Regions from separate parts of the Clostridium sp. DL1XJH146 genome, predicted to be linked through region 2. Evidence: predicted binding sites of a transcription regulator. Region 2 holds the regulator's gene; each other region holds the start of a gene.
The links. The regulator Rex, encoded in region 2, represses fermentation and respiration genes when NADH is low (regulators of the CRP and FNR family bind a similar motif). The targets are predictions, from matches to a motif close to ATTGTTAANNNNTTAACAAT.
Positions count from the first base shown of each region.

Region 1 (5,963 bases), on a different contig from region 2:
CAATTCACAATGCACAATGCACAATTATTGATGATTTTCCTCGTTCCTCGGAAAATCTTTCATTTAAAATAATTAATAGATTAAACAAATTTTTTAGCTCCGCTAAAAAATTTCATCCTTAATTGCACATTGCACATTGCACAATGCAAATTTAGATTTAAGAATTTGCTACTAATGCTGCTAGTGCAATAGAGTTCATTTTTGTTTCGTAACTATCTGCTCTTGATGTAACAATAACTGGTGCTGCTGTTCCTACAACTAAAGCACCTGATTTTGAATCAGTTGTAAATGCTAGTGTTTTATACATAACATTTCCTGCTTCTATATTTGGCATAAGTAAAATGTCTGCTTTCCCAGCAACAGGTCCTGTAATTTTCTTTGTTTTTGCTGCTTCTACTGATAAAGCATTATCTAATGCTAAAGGTCCATCAATAATACATCCTTTTATCTGACCTCTTTCGTTCATTTTAGATAACATTGCCGCATCGATTGTTGCTTGCATTTTAGGATTTACAACTTCTACAGCACATATTGGAGCTACTTTAGGTAATTCAATTCCTACAGCTTTTGCTACAACTACTGCATTATTAATAATTTTAACCTTATCTTCTAAGGTAGGATACATATTAAATGCTGCATCTGTTAAAAATAATAATCTATCAATTTTAGGTGTATCAAATACAGATACATGAGACATCAAGCTTCCAGTTCTTAAACCTTTTTCTTTATTTAATACGGCTCTCAAGAAATCAGAAGTCCCTATCAACCCTTTCATTACCATATTAGCTTTACCATCAACTACTAATTCAACAGCTTTTTTTGCAGCTAATTTAGGATTTGCCTCATTCACTATTTCAAAATGAGATAAATCCATATTTATTTCTGCTGCAATTTCTTTTATTTTACTCTCGTCTCCTACTAAAATAGCCTCTGCTATCCCATTAGTTTTTGCATCTCTTACAGCTTCAAGTACATGCTCATCTTCTGCTGCTGCTACCGCAACAGTCTTAATTTCTTGCTGTTTAACTTTTAATAAAACATCATCAAATGATTTAATCATAATTTTACACCCCATCCTTTATATTATTTACTTTATATAATCAAAGTAAATGTTTACACCATCGTTAAAAATAAATATCATTACTAAACATTATAAACATACTAAACTCTTTTAAATATATTGTACAATATTTTTCTTATCTAAGCAATATATTTGTATTTAATTTAATAATTGCAATAATATTGCGCATTAAAAAAGGCTGTTAGCAACAGCCTTTTCAATAAATATTTATTTATATATACTCAGCACTCATTAATTCATCTATATTTTTACCTAAGAATTCTTTTTTTATATTAAACTCAAATAAAAATTCCGTATCTTCCTCATTACTTTCAACCTTAATGTTCCCATTATTCCTCGAAACTATTTCTTTAACTATAAATAATCCATATCCATGATCATCACTTTCACTCTTTTTAGTTGAAAATCCTTTTTGAAATATTTTCAATGTATCTTTTGCGACAATTCTAGGACCATTATTCGAAATAGCTAAATAGTATTTGTCCCCTTCACAATATCCGTATAATGATATTACTTTATAATTAATTTCATTGTATTTCTTTAATTCATAAATAGCATTATCAATAATATTACTAACAATACTAACAAAATCAATTTCTGATACATCTGCTACTGAAAGAGAAATATCTATATCTACTTCTAGTTTTATATTACTTTCTACAGCATAATTGTTTTTAACTGAAAGTAACCCGTCTATGTACTCATTACCTGTATCATATGTTTTACTTGAAAGCCTAAGGTTCTCACTTACTTTATCAAGATAAACTTTTATTTTGTCATTACAACTATCTTGACTAAGTGCACACATTGCATTTAACACATTTATAGTATTTGAAAAATCATGTTTCTCTTTTCTAATTATATCTACTATAGCTTCTAAGTTTTCAACGTATTGTTTACTTGATTCATAATTAGCTTTTAGCTTATATAACTTAATCTTTTTATTATAATCAAAGTATCCTAATATAATAAAAATTATAAAAATTAAATATACCAAAATATTATATACCCCTATTTTGACATCATTTTGCAAATTTCCTTGAATACTATTAACTAATAAAGCTGCCATAAAAATTTGTAAAACACTATAGGTAACCACATAATCTTCATTCTTTGATGAAAAGTACTTCGTCATTTTATTTTTACCACTTTTTTTGTAAAAAACAAATAAAAAAAACATTTCAAAAAAAATTATAAGGTATCCAATCTGTGCCCCAATTTTAGGCAATTGAACTACTTCCCTCATTCCAACTCGATATATCAAAGAAAAAATAATTAAAACTACGGACTCAATAATAATTATGTATACCGCTCCTAAAATCATTATGATAAAAGAATTAAGCATTTTTACCTCAAACAAAAAAGACGCCAATAACACTACAAAAGTCATTATTATAATTGTGTTAAAAGTTATAGGAACCGATTTTTTTATAAAAATACTAAATATAGTATAGCTCACTATAAAAACAATTGATTTTAAAACCGTATTTCTTGTATTTCTATATTTTTGTGTAAAACTCAAAAATATCAATAAAAATACTATTGATTCACAACAAGCATATATTATTTTTTGCATTTCCATCCCTTCTCACATACTCCCTCAATAAAATTCTATTATAAATTATTCCTTAGAAATCTTAACACTAATTAATAAAAAAAATCTATTTTACTTGTCATAACTTATTATATTTATAATTTATATTAATTTTATTCATTTATCTACTTATATTATTACAAATATATATTTTTATTGTACATATTTGTAATGTTACTGTCAATTTTTTCTTTTATATTTCAATATATTTTAAATTTTACAAATACATTAATTATATCTAAATTAAAATATTATATGAAAACGTCTAAAATTTAAACACAATACCTACTACAGCAGAAATCACAATAAATACTATAGGATGTTTCTTCCACTTATTCGATACATACAATATAACAATAAATAGTAAACATGCCTTTAACTGAAAAAAATCCGTTACTCTATGTGTTTTTAGAAATTCCGTAAAATTAAAAATAGATACTTTAGCAACATTAAATCCTGCCACTGCAATTAATCCTGTAACAGCTGGTCTCAAACCATAAAAAGCTGATTGCACAATAGGTTCTTCATTAAACTTCATAAAATAATGAGCAATTATTATAATTATTATCAATGACGGAGTAATCATACCTAATGTAGCAATAATGGCTCCAATAACATGAGCATTTGTATAACCAACGTAAGTAGCCATATTTATTCCAATTGGCCCTGGTGTTGATTGAGAAATAGCAATCATATTTATAAATTCTTCATAAGTCATCCATGCATGACTTATTGCTTCCCTTTCAATTAGAGGCAACATAGCAAGTCCTCCTCCAATAGTAAACAGTCCTATTTTAAAAAACACTAGAAATAAATTAAGATATATCATTTTTTCGGTAACCTCCAAACTTGATAAAAATACCTATAATGCTAGAAGCAATAATAATCCAAATAGGAGAAATTCCCAAAAATGCTACTATACAAAAACTTACTATAGATATAGTAAATCCTATTTTATCTTTTATAGATTTTTTTCCTATTTTAATAACAGCATTTATAAGCAGTGCAACAACAGCTGCTCTAATACCTGCAAATGCACTTTGAACTACTACATAATCTTGGAAATGTGAAAAAAAAGCAGCAATTATCATGATAATCAATAACGATGGAGTTACCATTCCTAACGTTGCAATAATTGCTCCAACAACACCTTTTACCTTATATCCTATAAAGGTAGCAGTATTTACAGCAATAATTCCTGGAGTAGATTGTCCAATTGCATAATAATCAATGACTTCTTCATCTGTTGCCCAATTTTTAACGTCCACTACTTCTCTTTGTATTATAGGAAGCATTACATATCCTCCACCAAAAGTAAATGCCCCAATTCTAAAAAAGCAACTAAATAATTCCCATAAAACTTTCATAAACTTTCCTCCAAAATCATATAAAATACTTTCTATCAACACATATTATATCACTATTTATATTCAAAATTTAAAAATTAAATTATGTTTTAAATGTTTAATTATAATGAAATATTGTTGGTAGTTATAAGTAATTTGCAATATTAAATTGATGTTAATGTTATTTTCCTCCCATATGCTTGAATTTTTTCAAATTCATATTCCAGCAAATCACTGCATGTAATTGATTGCAACATTTTTTTTTGCTCATACAACAAAAAAACACTTGCTTTTTATAAAATTATATATTATAATCTAAATTGTTAAAAGCTTAACAATAAAACAGTTTAGAATACCATTTTATACAATTGTTTAGGTTACCTATAAGTTAATTAAGACTGTTCATATTTTAATATCGTGTTACAATTTAGTTTAAATAGTTTTTTCTATCCAATTTTTGACAATTATTATTAAATGAAGTTTTTTTTATTTTTGCTAGTTTGTTAAATTTTTATCTATTAATTAGTTTTTAATTCACTTTCAAATAATTTATTATTAATATTTTAATTTTGCGCAAATAATAACCTTAGTAAATCTACTCAAAAAATAAAAAAAAGAGGTGTCTATTGTGAAAGTTACAAATTTAGAAGAATTAAAAGTAAGACTCGAAGAAGTAAGAAAGGCTCAAAAAGAATTTGCTCTTTTCTCTCAAGAAAAAGTTGATGAAATTTTCAGAGCTGCTGCAATGGCTGCAAATGATGCTAGGATTACATTATCAAAAATGGCAGTTGAAGAGACAGGAATGGGTATTGTAGAAGATAAAGTTATAAAGAACCATTTTGCTTCTGAATATATCTACAATAAATATAAAGATGAAAAAACTTGTGGTGTTATTGAAAAAGATGTAACCTTCGGAATTGAAAAAGTAGCAGAGCCAATTGGTGTTGTAGCTGCAATAGTTCCTACTACAAACCCTACATCAACTGCAATTTTCAAAGCTCTAATTGCACTAAAAACTAGAAATGCTATATTCTTCTCTCCACATCCAAGAGCTAAAGGCTGTACTATAGAAGCTGCTAAAATAATTTTAGATGCTGCTGTTAAAGCTGGTGCCCCTAAAAATATCATTGGTTGGATAGATGTTCCTTCATTAGAATTATCCCAAGCAATTATGCAAGAAGCTGATATTATACTGGCTACTGGTGGTCCTGGAATGGTAAAAGCCGCATATTCTTCTGGTAAACCTGCTTTAGGTGTTGGTGCTGGTAATACACCTGCAATAATCGATGAAACAGCTCATTTAAAAATGGCAGTAAGTTCAATTCTACTTTCTAAAACTTTTGATAACGGGGTTATTTGTGCATCTGAGCAAACTGTAATAGTAATGGATGAAGTTTATGATGAAGTTAGAAAAGAATTTGAAGATAGAGGTGCTTACTTCCTTAAAGGTGATGAAATAGATAAGGTAAGAAAGACAATTATAATAAATGGTAGATTAAATGCTGATATCGTTGGACAAACAGCATTTAGAATAGCAGAACTTGCAGGGGTTAAAGTACCTGAATTTGCTAAAGTTTTAATTGGTGAAGTTGAATCAGTTGAACTAGAAGAAGAATTTTCTCATGAAAAATTATCTCCAGTATTAGGTATGTATAGAGTTAAAAGCTTTGATGAAGCACTAACTAAAGCTTCTAGATTAATAGAACTTGGTGGTTTTGGTCATACATCTGTTTTATATACAAACCAAGTTAAATGCAGAGATAGAATCGAAAAATTTGGTCAAATGATGAAAACAGGTAGAACTATGATAAATATGCCTTCTTCACAAGGTGCTATAGGTGATGTTTATAACTTCAAACTTGCTCCATCATTAACACTTGGATGTGGTTCTTGGGGTGGAAACTCAGTTTCTGAGAACGTAGGAGTTAAACACTTATTAAAT
Region 1 covers NZ_JBTVVN010000016.1:30,677-36,639, forward strand. Annotated here, with positions in the region: gene ptb (phosphate butyryltransferase) at 158-1,060, opposite strand; gene ACVHXK_RS09560 (sensor histidine kinase) at 1,293-2,657, opposite strand; gene ACVHXK_RS09565 (chromate transporter) at 2,941-3,504, opposite strand; gene ACVHXK_RS09570 (chromate transporter) at 3,491-4,042, opposite strand; gene adhE (bifunctional acetaldehyde-CoA/alcohol dehydrogenase) at 4,650-5,963, shown strand, end outside.
Region 1: adhE (bifunctional acetaldehyde-CoA/alcohol dehydrogenase) is a predicted target of Rex. The motif match lies at 4,521-4,540, and genes of this name have one in related genera.

Region 2 (5,963 bases):
TGGCAAAGAACTATACTTGGCAATAACTCTTGCAGCCTCTTCAAATTCATTTTTCTTTACATGTTCAATAAATCCCGGTATATCTATTGAAACTGGACACCCACCTACACACTTAGGATTTTTACAATTCAAACATCTTTGTGCTTCTGCAACAGCTTCTTCCTCATTATATCCATAACATACTTCTTCAAAATTTCTACTTCTAACCTTAGGATCTTGTTCTCTTACTGGTATTTTATGCATTCTATCCATTAGTTGTCACCTCCGCAACCGCAGCCACCCTTGTGATGATGTGTATCTCCTTCTTCTACCTTAAGTTGACTTCTTCCTTCTTCTGTCTTATACATAGTTTGTCTTCTCATAGCTTCTTCAAAATTAACTAAGTGTCCATCAAATTCAGGTCCATCTACACACGCAAATTTAATTTCATTTCCTATACTTACTCTACAAGCTCCACACATGCCTGTACCATCTACCATAATTGGATTAAGACTTACTGTTGTAGGTATGTCGTATTCTTTTGTCATAAGACACACAAATTTCATCATAATCATTGGTCCTATTGCTACTACATGATCATATTTCTTTCCTTTGTTATCTATCAGCTCTTTAAATAAGTTTGTAACAAGACCATGGAATCCATAAGAACCATCATCTGTTGCTACATACAAATCCCCAGCATATTCTTTCATTTCTTCTTCTAAAATCAATGTTGATTTTGATTTTGTACCAATTATTACATCAACATCAATTCCTTGTTCTTTCATCCATTTTACTTGTGGAAATACTGGTGCTGTTCCAACTCCACCCGCAATAAACATAATCTTCTTCTTTTTTAATTCTTCTATATCTTCATGAATAAATTCTGAAGGTTGTCCAAGTGGTCCTACAAAATCGCTAACGTAGTCACCCTCTTGAAGATGGGCCATCTGTACTGTTGATGTACCAAGTTGTTGGAATACAATAGTGACAGAACCTTTTTCCCTATCATAATCACAAATCGTTAAAGGAATCCTTTCTCCCTTTTCGTCTAGCTTGACAATAATAAACTGTCCTGGCTGTGCTGATTTTGCTACTCTAGGTGCATCTATATCCATTAGATATAAATCAGGAGCGAGTTCTCGTCTCTTTAAAATTTTATACATTTACTTTCACCTCTTTAATTATATATATAGCCGAGGAAATCTTAAAATATTTATTGGGTAGACTTAATGACAAGATTTAAAATTACTCTAGTTTATATTATAATTAAAAACTTCACAAAGGTAAAGTGAAGTTCTTAAAAAAACTCTATTTTTAGGAGCTTATTATATTTTTTGCTTTAATAAATATGTTAAAGTTAACAAACTTTCACTCAAATGAACATTTTCTACAGTTACATTTTCCGGTGTTTCAATATCTACCGGTGCAAAATTCCATATCCCACTAACCCCATTTTTTACAACTATCTCACAAACCTTTTGAGCATTTTCTCCTGGAACGCATATAACCGCAATATCAACTTCACAATTACTTAAAAAATCATTAAGACTATCAATATCTTTAACTTCAACATCTCTTATTTTTAATCCAATTAGTTTTGGATTAACATCAAAAATCCCCTTTAACTCAAATCCTAGTCGGTTAAACTCAGTATAATTAGCAATTGCCTGCCCAATATTACCTGCTCCAACTATTACAGTTTTGTATTGAAAATCTAATCCAAGAATTATACTAATTTCTCTATACAAGTCTGAAACATTATATCCATATCCTTGCTGTCCAAAATCTCCGAAACAATTTAAATCTTGTCTTATTTGTGAAGCTGTGAATCCAATTTTTTGACTTAATTCTCTTGAAGAAATCCTATCAATATCATTCTTAATTAATTCTTGCAAATATCTATGATATTTAGGTAATCTTCTTATTACTGCCATAGAAACATTGCTCTTTTTTTCTTTTTTATTCATGCGCGCACTCCCTTTAAGAATTAAAATTAAAATAATAATAACTATTTATAATATAACAAATTTACAATTACAATAAATATGATATATTTATTCTCTATTTTTTTGCATTATTAAATGTTAAACTATATAATATGATTTTATATATTTATGATTAAAAATGCAAGCTATTTGATAATATATATTAATTAAACTAATATGCAAGAGTAAGGTGGGGAATGTAATGGTAGTTTTAAGCTGCAAAAACATAAAAAAAAGCTATGGTGTAGATGAAATTCTAAAAAATACCACTTTTAATATAAATGATAGTGAAAAAGTGGGGTTAGTAGGCCCCAATGGTGCCGGTAAATCTACACTTTTCAAAATTTTAATAAAAAAAATAGAGGCTGATAGTGGTGACATATTTGTTGATAAAAATAAAAAATTAGGTTATCTATCGCAGCATCTAACTTTAGAAAGTACCAATACTATATATGATGAAATGCTAAAGGTTTTTGAAGATTTAACAAATATGGAGAAAAATCTAAAATTATTAGAAATCGAAATGTCAAAACCTTATGACCTTGATAATGAAAAATATCATCAGAAAATTATTAGAAAATATACAGATACAACTGAATTATATCAAAACAAAGGTGGATATACATACAAAGCAGAAATCAACAAAGTTCTAAAAGGTCTTGGATTTACTGAAGATGATTATACTAAAAATATTAATATTTTAAGTGGTGGTCAAAAAACGAGAGCCTCTCTTTGCAAACTTCTTTTAATTAATCCCGATATACTTCTTTTAGATGAACCTACTAACCATTTAGATTTAGAAGCTATTGAATGGCTTGAGGGATATTTAAAAAGCTATAAGGGTACAATTTTAGTAATATCACATGATAGATTTTTCTTAGACTTTATAACCAACAGAACTTTAGAATTAAAAGGTGGAACAATTGAAATATATAAAGGTAACTACACGGAATACCTCACTTTAAAAGAAAAAAGATATGAAGAAAAATTAAAAGCCTTTAAACTTCAAGATGCAGAAATTAAAAGACAAGAGGATATCATAAAAAAGTATAAATCATTTAATCGTGAAAAAAGTATAAAAGCTGCTGAAAGCAGACAAAAACAATTAGATAAAGTAGAAAGAATAGATGCCCCTACAAAGGAAAAAAATTTAAAAAGTTTCACTTTTGTGCCAGAAATAACTAGCGGTAATGACGTTCTTTATTCAGAAAATATTTCAAAATCATATGGTGAAAAAGTTCTATTTACTAATCTCAATTTAGAAATAAAGAAAAACGAAAAAACAGCATTAATAGGCGATAATGGAAGAGGTAAAACTACACTATTCAATATACTAATGAATAAAGTATCACCAGACTCTGGTTTTTTCGAATTAGGCCAGAATGTTATGATAGGTTACTATGACCAAGAGCAATCCAATCTAAATGATGAAAAGAACATATTAGATGAAGTATGGGATACGTTCCCTACAATGACAACAACGAGTGTGCGTAACGCCTTAGCTGCTTTCCTTTTTACTGGTGATGACGTTTTTAAAAAAATATCCAACCTAAGTGGTGGCGAGAAATGTAGAATAAATCTTTTAAAGTTAATGCTTTCACAATCAAATTTCTTACTATTAGATGAACCTACAAATCACCTAGATGTTATGTCAAGAGAAGCTTTAGAAAATGCTTTAATAAATTATGAAGGAACTTTACTTGTGATATCTCACGATAGATACTTTTTAAATAAAGTTGTACATAAAATCCACGAATTGAATATAGATGGTTTGAAAACTTATTTAGGTAACTATAGTTACTATGTAGAAAAGAAAAAAAATCCTCTTAGATTTGAAAACATCGAAGAAATAGAAGGAAAAACAAAAACAGAAATAAAAAATGAGCGAAAAAAGAAAAATGAAGAAAAAAAATTACAACAAATTAAAGGCCAACAAATTAGAGACCTTGAGAAAAAAATTGCAGATACTGAAGAAGCTATTGAAGAATTCCAATCGAAACTTTGTCTAGAAGAAATTTATTCAAATCCAGAAGAAAGTGAAAAAATTACTTTTTCTTTAAAAGAAAGTGAAAGAAAACTAGAAGAATTATATGAAGAATGGGAAAACTTATTATAGAAACAATCATTACTGAAACTGACCCAAATAATTTAAATTCTAATTTCGTAAATCATGAAAAAACAACCATTTCGTATGAAAATTAATTTCTCAAAATATTTATATTTACCATACAAAAGCTGATTTTCTATAATATAGAAAGTCAGCTTTTAATTTTTAAATTCTGTTTTAAAGACTCATTAATTTATAATATATTGTTTGAATCAATAGTTTTTATTTATGAAATTTTAGCAATATACAATTAGCCACTAAGGTATCTTATTATCATATCAATAAAAAGTTCTAATTGCTTCTTTCCTTTAATCTCTTTATCAAAATTTAAAATATTTCCTCTAACTATAAATTTCTGAGAAAGGGCCATCATAGAATTTACAATGGTTACAAACAATATATCTTTATCAATATCAACTCTTATTGACAAATCTTTTTTACCTTCGTCTAAATAACTTAAAAAAATAGGTTTTAAATTTATTACATTTTTTTCATATTCTTTTAGTTTTTCTTTTGAAATATTTTCTTTTACTATATAGTTATCGAAATACTCTATAAATCTCAAATAGTTAGGATAGTTCTCATATATATCAATAAATATTATTAGTAATTGCTTTATTTTTTCTTTACCGTTTATTTCTTTATTATCTATACTTTTAAATTCTTCTAAATATTTCCTATTTATTTCATTTTTCCATATATTTGTAGCCACCTCTATAGCAAGGTCAGTCTTTGTAGAAAAGTATCGATAAACTGAAGCTACACCAACCTGTGCTCTATCTGCAATATCGACCATCTTAGCATTTTCTATCCCCTTTTCCATAAAAACTATTGTAGCAGCTTTTACAACTTCCATTTTTCTTTTTTCTTTCATTTCTTCCCGCTCAAGTTTTCTTTTAGTTTTTATATCCATTTTCTTTCTCCTTTTATAAAGGTTTTATTACAAAGGAATATTTATAAGTTTTATTTTTTACAATCTTAAATTCTTCATGTACTTTGGCAACTCCTGGCAAGTCTCCACCTACACCACATTGCAAATAATCTATATTAAAAGTAACAAAGTCCCTATTCTGTAATTCATGTATATGCTCTGCTTTTTCAAGGTCTTCCATGCTATAAGGCCAAGCACTAGTATTCAATATGTTCTCCCCCATAGCACAAACAACTATGCCCTTACCTGAATCATTGCTTAAAGATACCCATCTTACATCTGTTCTATTACCATTTTCCTGTGGTCTCATATAGTTGTGAATAAGTCCCTCAACTTTACCTTTATAAACGCCAATTTTAGCCCCTGTATTCCTATCCCAATAATTTTCGTGTTCTCCTCTACCAAACCACTGCATATTAGAATATTCCTCATTTAAAGCCATTTGCATTCCAATTCTATACATATCTTTTTTAGGAGTTATTATATTGCTTACATAAATTTCTCCTTTTGAATTAATTTTATAATTTGTTATAACATCATCCTTACAATTAATAACCTTTTGAGTAACTTTTATATTTATATAGTCACTATTTTTTTCAACAGATATCTCTTTAACTTTTCTATTGTCTGTGGCTCTCTTCCATGACCTATCAATCAATATATTCTCTAATTTAGGATTATAATTTGCATATCCTTTATCATTATCTGTTAATACTCTCCAATAGTTAGGTGTCAATGGTGCCTTAATTATTTCACCTAATCCATAATTAATACTTTTTATAGCTCCTAATTTCCTATCAAAAACAATTTTGAAATTTTCACCTTTGACTTCTATAATCTTAGCATTCTCAAAACACTCTACTGTTTTATTATGTTTACATGGCTCTTCAATATTCATTCCAGTACCGAAAGGAATTTTAAATTGGTCCCAAGCAATCTCATAACCTTTCTCTGCAAA
Region 2 covers NZ_JBTVVN010000023.1:47,656-53,618, forward strand. Annotated here, with positions in the region: gene gltA (NADPH-dependent glutamate synthase) at 1-252, opposite strand, end outside; gene ACVHXK_RS11960 (sulfide/dihydroorotate dehydrogenase-like FAD/NAD-binding protein) at 252-1,145, opposite strand; gene ACVHXK_RS11965 (redox-sensing transcriptional repressor Rex) at 1,308-1,949, opposite strand; gene ACVHXK_RS11970 (ABC-F family ATP-binding cassette domain-containing protein) at 2,170-4,083, shown strand; gene ACVHXK_RS11975 (TetR/AcrR family transcriptional regulator) at 4,325-4,987, opposite strand; gene ACVHXK_RS11980 (glycoside hydrolase family 2 TIM barrel-domain containing protein) at 5,001-5,963, opposite strand, start outside.

Region 3 (5,963 bases), on a different contig from region 2:
AGGAGATTATCTCATTGATAGAGGAAATGTGCAAATTAGCGAAGAAGAATTAAGGTCTATACAATTGCCTGTATACAAAGAGGCTATTTCAAATGGAGTCAAAACTGTAATGGTATCCTTCAGTAGCTTTAACGGATTAAAAATGCATGAAAATAAATATCTAATTACTGATGTATTAAAAGATGAACTTGGTTTTAAAGGAGTAGTAGTATCCGATTGGGATGGCATAAATGAAATAAACGCAGACACTTTAGAAGAAAAAGTAATTTTAGCAGTAAACAGTGGCATTGACCTATTAATGCAACCATACAATTGGATGGAAGTTTACAATACACTTATTGATGCAGTAAACAATAATAAAATATCGGAAGAAAGAATCGATGATGCAGTTTACAGACTCTTAAAACTAAAATATGATTTAGATCTATTTGACAATCCACTAGCTGAAGCAAAAGAAAATGTACTTGGTAATGATGAGCATAGAGAACTAGCTCGTGAAGCCGTTAGAGAATCCTTAGTACTATTAAAAAATGACTCTAATACCCTTCCTTTAAATACAGATCAAAAAGTTTTACTAGTAGGTCCCGGTGCAAATAATCTAGGCTTGCAATGTGGTGGATGGACAATGGAATGGCAAGGTATAGAAGAAAATGATTTAACTTCTGGAACCACTATTAGACAAGCTTTTAAGGATAAGCTTGGTGATAATTTAATTACTTCTTTCTCAAAAGCAGATGAAGTAGATATAGTGGTGGTGGTCTTAGCTGAAAAACCTTATGCTGAAGGATTTGGAGATAATGGAGAATTAACACTAGATAGTATTACTGGCTATAAAAGTAATATTGATATTCTAGAAAAAGTTAAAGAGCTAGATAAGCCTATTGTTACAATACTCTTAGCTGGTAGACCTTTGCTTATAGATGATTATGTCAATGATTGGGATTCTTTTGTTATGGCTTGGCTACCTGGCACAGAAGGAAATGGAGTATCCGATGTAATCTTTGGAGATTATAATTTTAAAGGGACTCTTCCAATGACTTGGCCGAAAACAATCGAGCAAGCTGATGATTCAGTGATTATGGATGATTATAATGGCGGTAATTATCAGTATGAATACGATTTTGGCTTAAAATACTAAAATCACTGTCCTTTTATCATAAATAGAAATTATTTCCTATTTAATTAAAAAATCTCAGAAGATAATCTTCTGAGATTTTTTATATTTCAATTAATTATTATTCTGCTAATTTTGCTGCATTAGTACCAGCAATTCTACCAAATGTAGTGATATCAGCCATAGCATTTCCGCCTAATCTATTAGCACCATGTACTCCACCAGTAACTTCTCCTGCTGCAAATAATCCTTCGATAACATCACCAGAATTATTTATTACTTGAGTATCAGTATTGATCATTAACCCACCCATAGTATGGTGAACAGCTGGTCCAACTTCTACAGCATAGTAAGGTCCAACATTAAGTTCTGTTTTCATATTATCTCTTGCAAAATCTTTATCTTCGCCTGCTGCTACGTATGTGTTATAAGTAGTAACTGTATTTTCTAATTCAGTACCATCTACACCAATAGCTTCAGCTAATTCTGTTAAAGTTTCTGCTTCTGTTAATAATCCTAATTTAGCATATGTTTCTATAGCACTTAAACTTTCTCTTACAGTTTGATCAAATACTAAGAAAGCAGTTTGTCCTTCTTGCTCTAATTCTGCTGCTGATACAACCGCTCTTGTTTCTAATTCATTAATAAATCTCTTAGCATCTCTATTAACTAATATAGCTCCATTACCTCTAACTGCTTCTGTTATCATTTTATTCTTTTCAGGTACTACAGTTGGGTGAGTTTGGATTTGCTCCATGTCAACTAATTCTACATCTAATGGCTCAACAAGACCAATAGCATCTCCAGTAGCACCAGGACCATTTGTAGTTCCGAATCCTTCTAATTCTGCTTTGTATTCAACTACCATTTCTGGATTAGCTCCAAATCCACCAGTTGCAATAACAACAGCTTTTGCATTTATAGCGTACTCATTACCTTTAGCATCTTCAACTTTAATTCCTGTAACTTTTCCATCTGCAGAAATTATGTCTACAGCTTTTGTTTCTAATCTAATTTCAATTCCTAAATCTTCAGCTTTTGCACTTAATACTTCAACTATGTGATTACCAACTGCTGCTCCACCTGTAGGTCTATGAGCTCTATTAACGCTAGCTCCACCTAGTATACCAACATCACTTAAATCTGCTCCTCTTTCAACTAACCAATCAACAGTTTCTGCAGAATTTTCAGCTAATACTTGTACTAAGTCAGGATTATTTAAGTTATCTCCACCCTTCATAGTATCTTCAACAAATAATTCTACACTATCTTCATATCCTGCTTCTTCTTGATATACAGTTTCAGCAGCGTTTAATCCACCTGTTGCATAACTAGTATTACCACCAAGAATTGCATTTTTTTCAACTAAAATTACTTTTGCTCCATCTTCAGTAGCTTGAATTGCTGCTGTAAGACCAGCACCACCGCCACCAATAATAACAACTTCAGTGTCAACATCTTCAACTATTTCTGCGTCAACCTCTACTGAGTTTGCTACTAATTCAACTTCTGATTTACTAAGTGCATCTGCTACAGCAGCTAATATTGCTGTACTTGTAACAGTTGCCCCTGATATAACATCTATATCAGCACTATTTGCCTCTACAACATTATCAATAACTTGTACAAAGACATCATCAGTAAACTCTGATTCATTGCTTTCTACAACGTCTATCTTCTTAATTTCTGCATCTTCAACTGTAACCTCTACTTTAATTATTCCATTCTTACCTTCTGCTTCACCGGCTAATACAGTAGATTCACTTTTAGATGATGATCCACATGCTACCAATGATACTGCTAATACAAGTACCAATAATAATGATGTTAACTTCTTTAAATTTTTCATAATTCCTCCCCTTAGTTCTAAGTTTGTTTAATTTTTAACTATCTACAGATGTATTGTATAATATAAATAATATTTATTCAATTTAAATTAATATTATTTATATTGTTCATTTTGTTAAATAAATATCATTATTACTAAATACATCTTATTTTTAAGCAATATTTTATTCTTTTTTGTCAATTTTAAATTATATTATAAATATATTGCTTAAAACTAAAAAAGTGTAGTGCTCAAATATATTGAACCCTACACCTTCTGTTATACTTAATTATTCATAATCATTGTTAAATTTATATCCATTATTAAATTTATATTTATTTAAAGGTCTTCCTATCTTACCGTATTCCATTTCTAAAACCACTTTGCCTTCTTTCTCTAAGATATCAAGATATCTTCTAGCTGTAATTCTAGAAACTCCTACTAATTCAGCAATTTCTTTAGCAGTAATACTTTTATCTCCTATCTTTTCAATACAATTAATTATTTTTTCATAGGTGTGTTGGCTAACGCCTTTCACGTCTCTTATATCCTTTATATCTTCAAATACATTTACTTTATCTTTATTTTCCTTAAAGACAACTTGGTCTATAATATCTTGTTCAGCATTCTTCTTTTCTGTAAAACTAACCTTTCTACTTTTATATTGTTCTAATGCATCTTTAAATCTCTTAAAAGTAAAAGGTTTTATAATGTAATCCACTGCCCCAAAACGGAATGCGCTCTCCACTGTCTCAATACTTTTATCTGCAGTAATCAATATAACATCACAATTCAATTCATTTGTTCTAATCCACTTAAGAAAATCAAGGCCTACTCCTTTTGATAAAAACATATCTAGCAAGACTAAATTCACAGAGCCTTTAGTAATTTCTTCTTTTGCTTCCTCAATACTCCCAACACTTGCCTGTAAATTGTACCCTTCAACTTTTCCTAAAAATTTCTCATTTATCTCTCTAACCATTGGGTCGTCTTCGATTATTAATACATTAATCATTTTATACACCCCTCTTCATAGGTATTGTAATATCCCAAGTTGTCCCTTGATTTACTATAATATTAATGTTTCCTCCTGCCCTATCTATTATTTGCTTTATTATCCATAAACCAATTCCTCTGTTGCCTTCTTTTGTGGTTGTTCCTCTTTCAAATATCTTATCTTTTATTTCTTTATCAATTCCTCGTCCATTATCCTGAACAAGTATTTTAAGCTCACTCTCATCTGTTCTTATACTTACATTTATTTTACCATTATTTATTTTAATTAATTCATCTAAAGCATTCTCAATTAAATTCCCGATAATAGAACAAATATCACCTTCTGTTATACTTTCTGGTATTTCTTCTAAATAAGAATTAGGGTCAATTTCCAAGTTAATTCTAAGTTCTTTAGCCTTATAATACTTTGCTAATAATATACCTGCCACATAAGATTTTTTAATATTTTTGTGTAAATTACTTGTTACTTTTTCTCTTGTCTCAGATAACTCTGATATGTAATCAACAGCTTTATCATATTCTTCTAACTGAATTAACCCAGATATTGTATGAAGCTTATTCATATATTCATGACTTTGAGCTCTTAATTCATTAGTCATTTTTTTAATTCCTATTAACTCCTCAGCCATTTCTTTTACTTCTGTTAGATCTTGAAAGCTTGATACAACACCCGCTATGTCGTCCTTATAATCTTTTAATAATGTATGACTACATATAATATATTTATTCAATCCTATCTTCATCTCTTTATTATAAACTGATTCTTTTGTGTCTAAGACTTGTATAACCTGATCCATATACGCTTTACTAAATTCTGAAATATTTCTCCCTATATCTTCCTCTTTTAAATTGAACACTAATTTTGCTGCTTTATTAAATAACATTATTTCACCATTTAAATCAACTGCCAATATACCATTTTTTAGACTTTGAAGAACTATTTCTCTTTGTGCCATTAAAAGTGCAATTTCTTTAGGTTCTAGTCCAAATATAGCTTTTTTTATATTAAAAGCTAATAATGCTGCCCCTACAATTCCTCCAATAATACCTATCATAAAAAACAATTTAAAATTATTTGTATATGGAGCTATTTCTTTATTTACAGTATCATTCAAAAGTCCTACTAAAACAGCACCTACCTGTTCTCCATTGTAATATATAGGTGCAAATGCCCTTATAGCTGAAATCAATACATTCCTATCTGCTGAAACATAAGCCTCACCATTTTCAAGGACTCTTTTCTCTCCACCACTTCTATAAACTTTACCCAAAGCATTTTCATAGGGATAAGAATATTTTATACCATCCATATCCATAACAATAATATACTGAAATCTAGTCTCTTTTCGAATACTTTCTACTAATTCTTGAATTTCATTATAATCTTTAGTTGTAGCCAGAATTTCCTCAATAGTATCTAATGAAGCTACTGTTCTTGCCATATCCATAGCATTATTACCCATCTGAGTCTCTACTGTTTTTCCTATTTGTTCAGATGTTAAAAAACCAACGCTTCCGACAACTAAAGTCAGAAGTAAAGTAACAAATAAAGCAATTTTATATTCAATTTTCAATAATTGTTCACTCCTTAACTCTAGCTTTATCTATTGCATCTTCTATAGCATTGATCAATCCTTTACTTGTAAGTGTTGCACCAGCTACAACCTTTACATCACTAGAATTAGCTTTTATAACCCTCTCTGGAATATTAGCATAGACAATTTCCATTAACTCAGGTGTTTCCTGTTCTTCTATTATTTTAACTCCCCTTATTCTAGAATCTTCAATTAACACTGATACTTTAATATCTCCATGGTGTCCTTCTCCTATACCCTCGTATACTCCATCTTCATAAATATGCTGTATCTTACTTAAGGGTAATGAAAATAATATAACTATAGCTAGCATCACAACTACTATGAATAGTTTTTTTGTTTTTTTCATATCTTATCTCACCTTTTTCCATGGGCATAGAATTATTTCTACTATATCTACTAGGAAAAA
Region 3 covers NZ_JBTVVN010000004.1:61,558-67,520, forward strand. Annotated here, with positions in the region: gene ACVHXK_RS03445 (glycoside hydrolase family 3 protein) at 1-1,138, shown strand, start outside; gene ACVHXK_RS03450 (flavocytochrome c) at 1,236-2,963, opposite strand; gene ACVHXK_RS03455 (response regulator) at 3,232-3,957, opposite strand; gene ACVHXK_RS03460 (ATP-binding protein) at 3,959-5,533, opposite strand; gene ACVHXK_RS03465 (FMN-binding protein) at 5,541-5,903, opposite strand; gene ACVHXK_RS03470 (ABC transporter permease) at 5,907-5,963, opposite strand, start outside.
Region 3: ACVHXK_RS03450 (flavocytochrome c) is a predicted target of Rex. The motif match lies at 3,074-3,093, and genes of this name have one in related genera.

Region 4 (5,963 bases), on a different contig from region 2:
TATAGCCTCTATGTTATTCAATTTAACATTCGGATTCCATTTTCTTTCTGCTTCTTTTATTTCTTCGCCAGCCATTTTTGTTTTTAACATAGCCATTGCACGAATAGCATCTTCAAGAGTAAGACAGTTATTTTCAAGTATTTCATTTTCTATACCTTGAGCTGATTTATTATTATCTATTAATGCATCCATATAAGGATTGCCAACTACTAATTGTCCTTGAACAGCAGAATAAGTTACGCCAACTACTGGGATACCTCTCTTACCAATTTCTTCAATATGACTTGCAAAATCTATGTGATTGTTACCAAAACCTTCAGTAGTAACAATAGCACCATCAACATCCATAGTTTCAACAGTCATTCCAAGTATTTTAGAAACATAGAATTTTTGAGAGTTTACTTGTGGTGAACCAACAAATACTATTCCAACTAAATCTATTTCTTCATCATGCATAGCTTCTAATACTAATGGCTCTCTCCAATAATGTCTAGTAGTTTCTTTTGAAGCAGGTCCAATACATGTTAATGCATGAATACATCCATCTAATACTTGAAGTGGAGAAACAACTATCGGAACATTTCCTAAATCAACATTTGGTTTAGCCCCAAGTGTTCCTGCTGGTTCTACTGGCAATATAAAGTTATCATGCATTGCTCCTTGACCCATGATTTCTTTTACTATTACAACTTTCTTTTTACCCGGGCGACGAACTTGATTAAATTCTTCTTCACTTACAACCAAGCTTTCATCAGCTACTTTAAGAGCTTCTCTTATTTCTTGAGTGATAATGTCAGTTGCTTCATGTGCAGCTATAGGTCCTGGTCTTTCCATATTTGTACCAGCTTTAACTGTTACTTGTGTTTTTACAAAAATCTCATCTTTTTCTGGTGATCCAGGTCTTCCCCACATAATATTTCTATCTAATTTTCCTTCACAAGAACCAAATTCTCCTATTTGAACACCATTTTCATCAGTACCAGTTACCATTACAATAACTCCATCAAGTACCCTTGTAATACCGTCTCCTACTTCGCCTTCTTCTTTTGTGGCGATTGGTTGAATATCCATTACTGTTTCTGAGTATTCGCTATATCTTTCTGGTGTAATAATTTCTAGTTTTATATCTACTACTAAATCTTGAGTACTAATTGCATCTTTAACAACATCTTCTCTAATGAATAATGTTGTTCCCTCAATTTTTGTTTCTTTTGCGATCTCAACTTTTTCTATTTTAAAGTGCTTTCTTGTTAAACTTCTTATAACTTTTTCTTCTAATTTCTTTTCTTCAACTGTAGCTTTTTCTTCAGCAACAACATTTGTAACTGTTGGTACTGCTCCTCCAACTACTCCTCCTGCTATTGATAAAGGAATTTCTAAGTCAATATCTCTTCCCTCACCGATATGGATTTTAACTATGCTGCCACCAATGCTTGTAACTGGTGCTACTGGTGCTACTGATTCTACTGGAGATACAGCTTGTATTTCTTGAGTATCCTCTTCTTCAACTTCTTCTTCTTTTTCCATTAAGGTAACACCTTCAAGTACATCAGTAGTTAATGCTGTTAAAGCATCTACAGTTACTTTCAATTTTGCACCTAAAACCTCACCGATTTTAAGGCAATTTTCTGGTATTTCTAATAATCCTGACGCTTCTAAATCTGGTACAATATCTGGATCCTCTATATTTGATGGTTCAATAACGGTTCCTGCTTCAAACCTGCAACATGTAATAGCTACATCATTTGCATGCTCCTTAGCAGTTTCTATTGTAATAGACATTTAATTCCCTCCTTGTTTTTTGCTTTAATCTTTAATATTGTTATTTTAAAAACTAATGTTTTTATAAAAACTTTTTGTTTATGTTTTAATTTGCAATTTGCAATTTACAATTAGCAATTATTGAACATTGCAAATTGCACATTGCTAATTATATTTTGCTAATTATCTGTTTTTCTATAAAGTTTATGACCAAAGGCCCTTAACACATGATCTGTACTATGGTATACGGGAACCCCTAACCTAGGAGCTACTTGCATAACTGTGTTAGTTCAATCCTGACACGTACTAGTTAGTATAACCTCCGCACCTTCTTTTTTTAGATATAGTACTTTTTCTGCCTGACCTGGGCATACTCCTGGTTTATCGCATCTATATCTTCCATTAACCTCAACCATTCTTTTACATTTTGTAGTAGCAACTACCTCTGCTCCCATAGCATTAGCAATCTCTGTTAATCTTTCTTCCTGAGCTCCACATTCGCAAGCAATAACTCCAATTTTTCTTTTTTCTGTTGGGAAAGGCATGCCCACTAATATTCCACCTAAAGTTTTATTAACTGGTGTCCATTCCTCTCCGTGTTTTCCTGTAAAAGGACCACCTATTACAATTTCTCCATGTGGTTCAATATATCCACCACATTCTTTTATATAATGTCCTATAGGCATTCCTATAGGTACATCAAAGAACACTCTACCCTTTTGAGCATCTTTTAATCTTCCACCTACAGTAACATCTTTTGTAATTACAGGCCTTCTTTCTTCTATAGCCAACGTTACATTTTTAAGAGTTTCTACATTTGAAATAATGGCATTTGCAGTTATTGGTAGAGTACCTGGTTCTAAAACAATTCCCAAAAGTTCCCTAACAATAACTCTCTCATCACCAGCTGGGTACATATTAGGTAAAAATTTAACTTCTATGTTTTCTTCATATTTGCAAGCCTTTGCTACCGATAAAAGAGCTTTTTTATGGATAGGCTTTATTGCAACATAGCCATTTGCAGCACCTGTGATTTCCATTACATATTTAAGTCCTCTAATAACAATACCTGGATTTTCTTCTAAAAGCATTGTATTATGATTTAATGTTGGCTCACACTCTGCAGCATTTACTATGACAGTACCACCTTTTAAATCAGTATTAAACTTAATATATGACGGAAAACCTGCTCCACCAGCACCAACGATACCAGCTTCTTTTATTGCCTCAAGGTTATTTTCAACCTCTTTTATTTTTATATAATCTTCAGGTTGGTCATCTTTGGCATCAATGACAATATTATTACCATCAATATCTACAACTTTCCCCAAAACACTTGAATGTATATTTACTCCTAGACCTTTTGGAACTGCTATTAGTTGTCCTCTCTTGACCTCTTCTCCAACCTTTATTATAGGTTCGCACGGAGCTCCTACATGTTGTTTTAGTAATATAGAGATATTCATTATTTCACCTCCTCATATAATACGTTCAAATTCTTTTGTACTTTTTTTCACAATAGTATAATTAGCAATTACTGTGCCATCTTAAAATAATTTCACATTATGTAAATAAATTCAATCAACCTAAGATTATTGCTAATATAGGAAATTTTTATATCATAATACTCACTTATAGAAATTACTAATAAAAGTTATCTTCTGCCAGTTTGCTGACAATTTCCTCTCATTATAAGCTACACAAACTTCCTGTAAACATTTACCAGCCTAATCAAAATCCAATAATTTTAAAAAAACGTCAATAATTTGACGTTTGTCAGATTATTGACGTTACTTTATTTTGTAACTATCCATTTTATAATACAAGGTAGCTCGTGGTATATTTAATAACTCTGCTGCTTTCGCTTTATTGCCTTTACCTTCTACCAAAGCTTTTTTTATGAGCTTAATTTCAAGTTCTTTTATAGATTGTTTTAAATCTAAATTTTCATCATTAATAACTTTTTTATCCATATCTTTTATCATATATTCAGGAATTAAATCACTTGTAATATACTCATCTTTAGATAACACTATTAAATTCTCTATTGTATTTTTTAGCTCCCTTATATTTCCCTTCCAACGATAATTTTGTATGATTTTCATAGTATTTTTATCTATTTGTGGTATTTTTTTACCATTCTTCTTAGATAATTCCTCTAGAAATGTATTAACTAGCAAAGGAATATCACCTTTCCTTTTCCTAAGTGGCGGTAAGTTTATTTCAACTACATTAATACGATAATATAAATCCTCTCTAAACTCGTCATTTTCAACCATTTTAATTAAATTTTTATTTGTTGCTGATATAACTCTTGTATTTATAGGAATATACTTATTTCCACCAACTCTTATTATTTGTTTCTCCTGTAGTACTCTCAGAAGTTTGGCTTGCATAAAAAGTGGCATATCACCAATTTCATCTAAAAATATAGTTCCTCCCTGAGCCATTTCAAATAATCCTATTTTCCCTTTTTTATTAGCTCCTGTAAATGCACCTTGTTCGTATCCAAAAAACTCACTTTCAAACAAACCATCCGGAATGGCACTACAATTAACAGGAATAAAATGACCTTTTTCTCCACTATAATTGTGAATTGCTCTAGAGAAAACCTCTTTTCCTGTCCCGCTCTCGCCTGTAATTAATATTGCTGCCTTTGTTCCAGCAACTTTCCTTGCAATTTCAATTTTATCAATTATTTGCTTACTTTTACCTACGACACCGCCAAAATCAGCCTGCGAATATCTATTCATTTCTCCTTGTAAAAACTTCAGAGTATCATTTGCCTTTTGTAATTCACTAGCTAACTTTTTAACTTTAGAAATATCTCTATCTGTGCTTACTGCCCCTGCAAATTCTCCATCTATCCATATTGGTGAAGAAGTAATAATCATATGGCAATCTTTTTTAGGTTCATGATTAACGTTTTCATAAGCAACTTTAGTTTTTAAAACTTTTAGTATCAAAGCATTAGGGAAAAAATTCTTTATTGGTTTACCCAAAATATCCTTTTGCAATACGCCATAAAGTTTTTCTGACTTTTTATTCCAAAGAACAACTATACCCTCAGTATCTACAACACAAACAGCCTCATATATAGAATTAAGGATATGGTCTAATTTCATGCTTGAATCTTCTATAGTTTTATAAAAATACTGAAGAATTTCATTTTTCCTTATAACTCCTACTAATTTTCCATAATCAACTACAGGCATTCTTCCAATTTTATTCTTAACCATAATATTCCTACACTCTAATAATGTCACATTTGAACTTACACTCATCAAATTACAATTCAAAAATTCCTTTAACGTCATTCTAGAATAATCATTATTTTGCATTATTCTAGATATATCAACAAAAGTCAGAACTCCAATTAATTCTTCATTTTTATTTTCAACAAAAATTTCTTCATATTTGTTTCTTAACATACTCTCTATAGCTTTGTCCAATTCACAATTTTCTTTAAAGACATTAAAATTCTTAGACATAACGTCTCTAACTAAAAAATTTTTTGAATATAAAAACACGCTACTCACCTCTATAGGTTTTTATTTTTAAAAAACACCTTGATAAGATAAAAATTATCTGACCAAGGTGTTATGTCTTATATTTGGCGGGAATATGTGGGAATCGAACCCACCCAGGACGCTCTTAACGCCCCAACACAGTTTTGAAGACTGGCAGGCACACCAGCACCTATCTACTCCCATACAGCATTTTAATTCTATACTAATCTAGAATTTTTGTCAATAAAAAAAGGCGCGAATTATGTCAGCTTACGCTCATTACCCTCTCTTTTAGTAACTTTAACTTCATCTAGATGTTCTAATAAAGCCATAGCATATTGTCTTGAAGTATTTAATTCCTCCCTAACCTCTGCCAATGTAATCTTTTCATTCTTTTGTATATAAGTTATAATCTTATCTTTTCCAGAATTATAGTTTTCCTTTGAATAAGTTATATCTTGAGATATTTTGATTAATTCACCACTCTTAAGTAATAAATCATAAACTTTTTTATATTCTTCTATGTTTTGCTTGTCTTCTGTCAACGCTTTAAATTTTGGTGGTGAAAACTTACCCTCATCAATTTTACTTAAAAGCTCATTTTTTATATTATTCTGCTCTTCATTCAACTTTATTTCAAAACCTATACTACAAATATAATTTCCTTTTACTTCTATCATTGCCTTACTATCT
Region 4 covers NZ_JBTVVN010000008.1:66,336-72,298, forward strand. Annotated here, with positions in the region: gene prdA (D-proline reductase (dithiol) proprotein PrdA) at 1-1,782, opposite strand, end outside; gene prdC (proline reductase-associated electron transfer protein PrdC) at 1,941-3,227, opposite strand; gene prdR (sigma-54 dependent transcriptional regulator PrdR) at 3,552-5,291, opposite strand; tRNA gene ACVHXK_RS05895 (tRNA-Sec) at 5,376-5,472, opposite strand; gene selB (selenocysteine-specific translation elongation factor) at 5,531-5,963, opposite strand, start outside.
Region 4: prdC (proline reductase-associated electron transfer protein PrdC) is a predicted target of Rex. The motif match lies at 3,262-3,281, and genes of this name have one in related genera.